4 regions of the Nonomuraea sp. NPDC003804 genome follow, and region 1 is predicted to be linked to each of the others. Evidence: predicted binding sites of a transcription regulator. Region 1 holds the regulator's gene; each other region holds the start of a gene.

What was found. Region 1 encodes LexA, which represses DNA repair genes until DNA is damaged. Its sites were predicted from a motif close to TCGAACANNTGTTCGA; they were not measured.
Region 2: the regulator LexA is predicted to act here: its motif matches at 699-714, upstream of ABZX22_RS18255 (SAV_6107 family HEPN domain-containing protein).
Region 3: the regulator LexA is predicted to act here: its motif matches at 865-880, upstream of recA (recombinase RecA).
Region 4: the regulator LexA is predicted to act here: its motif matches at 792-807, upstream of ruvC (crossover junction endodeoxyribonuclease RuvC).

The regions. Positions count from the first base shown of each region.
Region 1 is NZ_JBEXMT010000028.1:138,337-140,533, forward strand. It holds gene ABZX22_RS32900 (aminotransferase class I/II-fold pyridoxal phosphate-dependent enzyme) at 1-165, opposite strand, end outside; gene lexA (transcriptional repressor LexA) at 729-1,436, opposite strand.
Region 2 is NZ_JBEXMT010000012.1:48,512-50,708, forward strand. It holds gene ABZX22_RS18250 (ferredoxin) at 1-111, shown strand, start outside; gene ABZX22_RS18255 (SAV_6107 family HEPN domain-containing protein) at 971-1,417, shown strand; gene ABZX22_RS18260 (MerR family transcriptional regulator) at 1,617-2,000, opposite strand; gene ABZX22_RS18265 (MBL fold metallo-hydrolase) at 2,083-2,197, shown strand, end outside.
Region 3 is NZ_JBEXMT010000004.1:156,307-158,503, forward strand. It holds gene recA (recombinase RecA) at 1-752, opposite strand, end outside; gene ABZX22_RS06930 (hypothetical protein) at 979-1,269, shown strand; gene ABZX22_RS06935 (DUF3046 domain-containing protein) at 1,581-1,775, opposite strand; gene ABZX22_RS06940 (VOC family protein) at 2,019-2,197, opposite strand, start outside.
Region 4 is NZ_JBEXMT010000016.1:57,083-59,279, reverse strand. It holds gene ABZX22_RS22410 (GNAT family N-acetyltransferase) at 1-697, shown strand, start outside; gene ruvC (crossover junction endodeoxyribonuclease RuvC) at 828-1,355, shown strand; gene ruvA (Holliday junction branch migration protein RuvA) at 1,352-1,972, shown strand; gene ruvB (Holliday junction branch migration DNA helicase RuvB) at 2,019-2,197, shown strand, end outside.

The DNA.
Region 1 (2,197 bases):
CCAGGTGGGGTAGCCGAGGTCCCCGCGGGCACGCCGCTGGAGTGCCTCGACGATCGGGGGAGCGGTGGCGAAGTCCATGTCGGCGATCCAGCAGGCGATGACATCGGGACCGGCGCTCGCCCATTTCAGGCCGTCCTTGGCGGGCGGGGGGAAGAAATCGTCCACCCGATCAGTGTCACCCAGGCTCGGGAAATGTCCGATGGGCCGGGATTGCCGGAAATTGAACGCATCGGTGTCGCCGGGCGTCGGAGGGTACTGCGCGACCAGCTCGCGCCCGAGTCCGGGTAGCGGGGTTCCTCGAAGAGCCCCGCACTAAACCGTGAAGAGATGGCCAGTCCGTTCCCCGAACTGTGGGCTGGGGTTCGGACGCGCGCCCCTCAATGGGCACGGCTCCGCCCGGCCCGTCGGCATCCGGCCGCCGACGTGCACGAGTGGGCCGCCGGTCGGGTCGCTGCTCCGTGCGTAACGTCGGTCGCGGGTCGGGTGACGTTCCGCCCGAAGGCGTAGCTCGCGGGTAGGAGCTGGCATCTGCGCGTGGTCGTCGGCATGCGGAGGCGGCGTACAGCCAGGCGACAAGCCTTTCCGGGCGTCGGCGTGCGGAAGCGACGGACACGCAGGCGACACGGCAGTCCGGACTGGGCAGGGCTGCGCCGGTCCTTTCGGCCAGGGCTACGCCGGCTCGATCGACCCTCGGGAAAGGTGAGGGCCGATCGAGCGGCGAGATGCGGTCAGAGGCGGCGCAGAACTGCGACGACCTTGCCGAGGACGCTGGCCTCGTCGCCGGGGATCGGGTCGTAGTTGGCGTTGTGCGGCACCAGCCAGACGTGGCCGTCCTTGCGCTTGAACGTCTTCACCGTCGCCTCGCCGTCGATCATGGCTGCCACGATGTCACCGCTCTCGGCCACCGGCTGCTGCCGTACGACCACCCAGTCGCCGTCAGCGATCGCTGCCTCGATCATCGAGTCACCCGCGACCTGGAGGAGGAAGAGGGTGCCCTCGCCGACGAGCTGCTTGGGCAGCGCGAAGACGTCTTCGACACTTTCCTCGGCGAGGATGGGGCCACCGGCGGCGATGCGACCGACCAGGGGAACGTAGGCGGCCGTCGGCCTGCTCACCTGCGACTCGACCTCGCTGGCATCGGGGTCGACCCACAGCACGGGCTCACCCGGCAGCCTCACCTCAAGGGCGCGAGGGCGGTGCGGGTCACGCCTCAGGTAGCCCTTGCGCTGCAACGCGGTCAGCTGGTGAGACACGCTGGACGTGCTGGTCAGCTGCACGGCCTCGCCGATCTCACGCATGGACGGCGGATAGCCGCGCTGCTGGACGGAGTCGCGAATCACCTCAAGGATCTTGCGTTGCCTGGGCGTCAGGCCCAGTGAGTCGCGACGGCGGACCGCAAGGTCGCTGACGCCGTTGCCGTCATTCGGCTCGCTCATGCTCTCCTCCTCGCCCGGCGGCCTGCCTCACCGGCCCACCCTTCCGGTCCGTGGTCTTCATGTCGCACACAGCGACCGTACCGCCGATGGAGATCAACTTCAAACAATTGTTCGAGTCTTCCTCGAAATCGTCGGTGACGTGGTGTACAACATCGTACGGGAGTTCGATCGACACCGTGTTCGATTCACTGATCTTTGTTTGACCTTTTCCTTGGGTCGACGGTGGCGGGAGGTCATCAGTGCGGGCGACCACGACGACAGATTCGACCGGCCAAGACGAGCAACTCACCCTCATCGCCGACATCACCAGGGAGGAGCGCGGACGCCCTGCCGTACCAGGAGACCGGCGCCTCCGACTGGTCCCTCCACCCCGTGGTACGGCAGGCCAGGACAAGCAGATCGGCGGACGGCCCGCGGGGCCGCGCGAGGCTGGGGGTGGACGGTTTGCCGGGTCGCGAGGGGCATCGGGCGGACGGTCCACGGGACCACGCGGGGTAGGAGGCGGGCGGTTGCGGGTCGTCCGCGACCAGGGGGTGGCGGGGCCGGGTGTGCGGGAGGGTGCGCCCGGCCCGGCAGACGACGGCACAGATACGGGGGCGGCAATGAACGGCAGGCGAGAGCGGAAGACGCGCGCAGACGGCCGATCGGGCGGGACGGGGCGCAGTGACGGCCGGTCGGGTGGGACGGGGCGTGGTGACGTGGCGCGTGGCGGGCGCGAGCCGCAGCGGCTCACGTCAAGGGGCAAGGGCGGCGGCCTGCGT
Region 2 (2,197 bases), on a different contig from region 1:
GAGGGCCTGGTCGTGCTGACGTCGGCAGAGGTGCCGCCGGAGGCCGAGGAAGCCGTGAGCCGCGCGCTCACCCTGTGCCCCTCCGGCGCCATCACCCGCGTCGATCCGTAGGCGGCCTTCGGTCCTCATGGCGCCGGTCCGAGGGCGCCCTCGGCCATCGCGCCGATCTGTGGGCGCCCTTCGCGAGTTCGTCGCGCCGACCGGTCATCGCCCTGTGGGCGCCGTCGTACCGGCGACCCGAGGAGCCCTTCGACGTCATCGCCGCACCGATGTGGGGAAGTCCCATAGGTGGTGCCATCGCCGCGGCGATGCGCGGAGACCCGCAGGTGGTGGCGCCGCCGTGCCGAGGCGCAGGAGTCCTCGGGCGGCATCGCCCGCGTCTCTCGGCGGCCCCTCCAGCGGCCTCTTGGCGTACTTCCAGCGATCTCCCGACGATCCCTCCCGGCCTCTTGGCGTGCCTCCAGCGATCTCTTGGCGGTCGCCTCCGGGGCCTCTTGGCGTACCTTCGGCGATCTCTCGACGATCCCTCCCGGCCTCTTGGCGCGCCTCCAGCGATCTCTTCGCGTCCCTCAGGGGCCTCTTGGCGGTCCTCGTGCGGCATCGCCCGGTGTTCCGATCGCTCCGCGTGTCGCGCTCGCCCCGCAGGTCAGGCCCCATGATCGAACCTGTGTTCGCCAATCGGTTGACATTCAAGGTCATCGAAATTATGTTCGACGGAGTGACGTGAGACTCGCGGCTCGCGTCGAAGAACCTGGTCGCGGGCTCCCGCCACCCCCATGCGGGGCCCGCGGTCGGGTTCCACGGGCGAAAGGCTCGTCGTCGGCGGAGACGAGCGGGCGCGCCTTGACCGGACGGGGAGAGGGGAAGCTCCTCGTCCGGTCGCCCGGCGGAAATGTCGGTGGCGTCTGCGAGTGTTGGCTCCACCGACGGAGACGCCGGGAGCCGCCACGACCCCTCAAAGGAGGCTGGCATGACGACAAGGCTCAGCGACACGCACGGGCCCCGACTGTCGCCCGCAGTCAGGGCGCACCTCACCGAGTCACGCACCTGCTTGGCCGACGCCGTGACGGCCCGTACCCCCGCCACCCGCTACGTCGCCGCCCACCTCGCCGCTCTGCGCGCGGCGGCGGCGATCCTGGCCGCCCGGCCCCGTCCGATGGAAGGGCGCAGGCGCCGGCTGCGCAGTGCCTGGGAGCTGTTGCCCGAGGTTGAGCCCAGGCTCGCCGAGTGGGCCGCCTACTTCTCCGTCAGCGCCGCCAAGCGCGCGGCCGCGGAGGCGGGCATGGTGCGCGGCGTGACCCTCGCCGACGCCGACGAGCTCCTGGCCGAGGCCGAGACGTTCGTGTCCATGGTCGAGGAGATCCTCGGCGTCGCCGGGCAGCCCGCCCTTCCCGTCAGCGTCCCGCTGGCGGGCTGAGGGCCGCACACCCGGTCTCAGTCGCGGCTGGTCGCGTCATTCTCGTCGGTGGGAGGATGAACGCCCAGCCGGCCGTCCGGCTCGATCCCTCCGCGAGCCGGACCTCCCCCTTCCACCCCACGCGTTCACGCCCGCTCCCGCTCTCCGTGCGCTCGTCCTCCCGCACACAGTGGTCTCCGGTGTCATGAGGCGCTGAGCGTCATCCGGTCCCGCGCACCATCTGCTTGAACTCAGGGCAGGCGACGAGCGGGTCGTGCGTGCACGAGGCCGCGTGGCGCAGGCTGTTACGCATCCGGGTGAGCTGCGCGATCCGGTCGTCCAGTTCGCGCGCCTTCTCGGCGATCCGGTCGCGCAGTGCCTCGTCGGACGGCTTGGCGTCCAGCAACCGGCCGATCTCGCCCAGGGAGAACCCCGCGCTCCTCGCGCAGGCGATCAACGCCAGCCGGTGGAGCGTGTCCGGCTCGTACGCGCGCCTAAGCCCGTTGCGCCCGGTCGCCCTGATGAGCCCCTTGCGCTCGTAGAACCGCAGCGCCGAGGCCGCCAGCCCCGACCGCTGGGCCACCTCGCCGATGTCGAGCAGCATTCTTCGCACCCCTTGACTTGAACTGCGCTTCAAGTCGCAGTCTAGGGGCATGACGAAAGTTCACCATCTGAACCTTGCCTCCATGCGCACCGTCGAACCCACCTGCGACGGGCTCGCCCCCGCCCCCGCCGTCAGCCACGCCCTGCTGGTCGAGACGGACGCCCACGGTCTCGTCCTGGTCGAGACGGGCCTCGGCG
Region 3 (2,197 bases), on a different contig from region 1:
ATCTTGTTCTTGACGACCTTGACGCGGGTGCGGTTGCCGACCGCCTCCGTGCCGTCCTTGAGCGTCTCGATGCGCCGGATGTCGAGGCGGACCGAGGCGTAGAACTTCAGCGCCTTACCACCGGTCGTGGTCTCGGGCGAGCCGAACATGACACCGATCTTCTCGCGCAGCTGGTTGATGAAGATGGCGGTGGTGCCGGTGCTGTTGAGCGCGCCCGCGACCTTGCGCAGCGCCTGGGACATCAGACGGGCCTGGAGACCGACGTGGCTGTCGCCCATCTCGCCCTCGATCTCGGCCTTGGGCACCAGGGCGGCGACCGAGTCGATGACGATGATGTCGACGGCGCCCGAGCGGATCAGCATGTCGGCGATCTCCAGCGCCTGCTCACCCGTGTCGGGCTGGGAGACGAGCAGCGCGTCGGTGTCGACGCCGAGCTTCTTGGCGTATTCGGGGTCGAGGGCGTGCTCGGCGTCGATGAACGCGGCGATGCCGCCGGCCCGCTGGGCGTTGGCCACCGCGTGCAGCGCCACCGTGGTCTTACCGCTGGACTCGGGACCGTAGACCTCGATGATGCGGCCGCGGGGGAAACCACCGATGCCGAGCGCGACGTCGAGCGCGATCGAACCGGTCGGGACAACCTCGATGGGAGCCCTGGCGTCATCGCCGAGGCGCATGACGGAGCCCTTGCCGAACTGCCGCTCGATCTGTGCGAGGGCAGTCTCAAGGGCCTTCTCGCGGTCGTTGATAGCCATGGGAACTCCCCGGGAGGGTCGTGGTGTGGTCGGTCGAGTGAAAGCTACGCGGTGGGACCGACAATTTTCCGCCGGACGCGCGAGGCACCGTGGCCGGCGCTTCTCATGGTAGCCGAACGGCTGTTCGATCGCGCCTCGAACACGCCGGCCACCCACCGTGCCCGGCCGACATTCCCTGACAATCCGCCGGGCCGGTTGCCATGGCCGCTGACCTGGGGAGATCCTGTTGGAAAGGTCGAGAGGCGGCGACGTGACGAGCACGTACACCGGGCAGCGGCGCACCCACCTGGAGGCGCTCGCGGCGTTGCTCCCCGGCTGCGGGCTCGTGGGGCGCATGATCGGCGGCGACGACCCGGTGCTGTGGGTGTGGCATCCGCGCACGGGCCGTCAGACCATCATCTTCGCGACCCCGTCCGCCGCCGCGTGGGTCTTCCTGTGGTCGCCGGGCGGCCAGGGCCACGCCGACGATCCCGCCGGTACGGCGGAGGCGCTCCACACCTGCCTGACCGACGAGTGACCCGGACCGGGTACGGCAAGCGCGAGCCGGAGAAGCGCCCCCGACCGGTACGGCACAAGCCGAGAACCCGCACCTCTACGGCCCGCGCGACCCAGCCGAGCGACCCCCACCGCTACGGCACGCGCGAGCCGCCCGGCGGACACCGCACGCGCCTGTCACCCGACGAACGAGGCCCGCAGGCCCGCCACGGTGTTCGCAGGCCGTCGGCCGCGGCCCGGTCGAGCGCTCCCGTGAGCGGGCCTCCGGTGAAGACCACGAGCCGCGGCCCCGCCGTACAGCACGAGCAGGTGTGCACCGTTCCTCCCCGGCGGTCAGCGCAGCTTGCCGTCGACGTTCTCCACCTGGCACACCGCGCGCCAGACGTCCTTGGCGCTCTCGCCCTGGGCCAGTGCCTGCTCGACCGTGCGCCCGCCCAGCGGGGCGAGCACGTAGTCCCTGGCCCACGACTCGGCGTAGACGTCGCCGAAGTGGGCCCGCATCCTTCTCCAGAACTCGGTCAGACGCATGCTCCCCAGTATGGAACCCGCCCCGCACTGGGTAGGACAGACCGTATGGCGAAATCCTCCAAAGCGGCTCCCAAGCCGTCAATCGATGCCAGGTCACATCGGGAGCGACGCCGCGCCCTGCTCCTGCAGCAGCGGCTCGCCGTACAGAAGGAGAAGGCCGAGCGCGCCGAGCGGCACGCCGGTCTGAGGGCCGAACCCCGTGAGGGTGCGCCGCGCACCCGCAGGGCGTCACGGAGGTAGCGGCTACAGCACGCGCGAGCCGTACATCTCCCCCAGATGGTCGGCGAGCAGTTCCAGTCGGGCGCCGTCGGGGTCCCTGAAATAGATGGAGGCGCCGCTCTCGATCTGGTGCGGCACGCCGGCCATCTCCAGCTTGCCGCGCAACCGTTCCCACGTCGCGGGGTCCACGGAGATCGCGATGT
Region 4 (2,197 bases), on a different contig from region 1:
GGTCAAGCTGCGCAGGATGGGGCCCGACGACGTCGCCGAGGTGATCGCCATCCTCGGCCGCGTCCACGCCGCCAACCGCGCCAGCGGGCCCATCTGCTGGGACGAGGCCGCCTGGCGGCGCTACCTCGACGAGGATGACGACTTCCGCTACCTGGCCGACGACGGGTTCGTCGCCTACCGATGGGACGGGGGCGACATCGCCGTCGACAACCTCGTCGCCGGCTCGGAGGCGACCGCCCGCGCGCTGTGGGCCATGGTCGGCACCTCCTCCTCGATCGCCAAGAAGGTCACCGCCGTGGTCGCGCCGAACGACCCCGTGCTGTGGCTGGTGCGCGAGCGGGCCAAGGAGCAGGTCAAGCAGACGAGGTGGATGTTCCGCGTCGTGGACGTGGCCGAGGCGATCGCCAGGCGCGGCTTCCCGTCGGTGGTCTCGGCGCACGCCGTGATCACGGTCGACGACCCCGAGCGCCCCGCCAACAGCGGCACGTGGCGGCTGGAGATCTCCGGCGGCTCCGGTACGGCCGGCACCGCCACGGGGCGGGGGCCGCGCTTCACCGTCAACGGCCTGTCGGCGCTGTACGCCGGGATCCCGACCTCGACGCTGCGCCCGGCCGGCCTGCTGTCCGGCCCGGAGGAGTTCGACGAGGCGCTGGACGCGGCGTTCGCCGGCACGCCGTACATGATCGACTACTTCTGATCGTCCGGCGCAGGCCCGCGCCCGCCGGGGGCGGCGCCGTGGAGCGAGGCGTGTTCGCCGTGCGCCGCCCGCCCAACCAGGGTAGAGTTCGCTGCCGAACAGATGTTCGGCAGCGAATGGAGGGCGGGCCGTGCGGGTGATGGGCGTCGACCCAGGGCTGACCAGATGCGGCCTCGGGGCCGTCGAGGGCCGCCCGGGCGCGCAGCTCAAGCTCGTCGCCGTCGGCGTGGTGCGCAGCTCCGCCGACGACGAGCTCGGCGCCAGGCTCGTCGGCATCGAGCGCGGCATCGAGCAGTGGCTCGACGACGTGCGGCCCGACGCGGTGGCCGTCGAGCGCGTCTTCGCCCAGCACAACGTCCGCACCGTGATGGGCACCGCGCAGGCGGCGGGCATCGCCGTACTGTGCGCCGCCAGGCGCGGCCTGCCGGTGGCGCTGCACACGCCCTCGGAGGTCAAGGCCGCCATCACCGGCAGCGGCACCGCCGACAAGAAGCAGATCGGCACCATGGTCACCAGGCTGCTGCGGCTGGCGGAGATGCCCAAGCCCGCCGACGCGGCCGACGCCCTCGCCCTGGCCATCTGCCACGTGTGGCGCGGCGGCACCCAGAACAGACTGGCCGAGGCGCTGGCCAAGGCATCGAGAGGACGTGCGCTGTGATCGCGTCGGTTTCCGGGGTCGTGGCGGCCGTCGCGCCCGACTCGGCGGTGATCGAGGTCGGCGGGGTGGGTGTGCTGGTGCACTGCACACCCGGCACGCTGGCCACCCTGCGGGTCGGCGAGCCCGGCCGGCTGGCCACCTCGCTGGTCGTCAGGGAGGAGTCGCTCACCCTGTACGGCTTCGCCACCGACGACGAGCGCACGGTCTTCGAGCTCGTCCAGACGGCCAGTGGCGTGGGCCCGAAGCTGGCCCTGGCCATGCTGGCCGTCCACACGCCCAACTCGCTGCGCGTCGCGGTCGCCTCGGCCGACCTCAAGGCGCTGACCCGGATCCCCGGCATCGGCCAGAAGGGCGCCCAGCGCATCGTGCTGGAGTTGAAGGACAAGCTCGGCACGCCCGAGGAGGCGGTCAACGCCGCGCTCAACGGCGACGCCGCCCTGCCGTTGTGGCGCGAGCAGGTCCACTCGGGTCTGGTCGGCCTCGGCTACTCCACCAGGGACGCCGACGAGGCGATCGCGCTGGTGGGTCCGCAGGCCGACGCCGAGGTGGCCGCGGGCCGGCAGCCGCAGGTGGCGGTGCTGCTCAAGGCGGCGCTCAGGGCGCTGAGCGTCCGATGAGGCAGGCGGTGGCGGGAAGCGGGCGCCCCGGCGGCGGGGAGAGGGCATGAGCATCGAACGTGACCTGGTCTCGCCCGACGCCGAGGGCGACGAGCTGCAGATCGAGGCGGCGCTGCGGCCCAAGCGCCTGGCCGACTTCATCGGCCAGGCGCGCGTGCGCGAGCAGCTCTCGCTGGTGCTGGAGAGCGCGCTCAAACGGAACCGGCCGCCCGACCACGTGCTGAT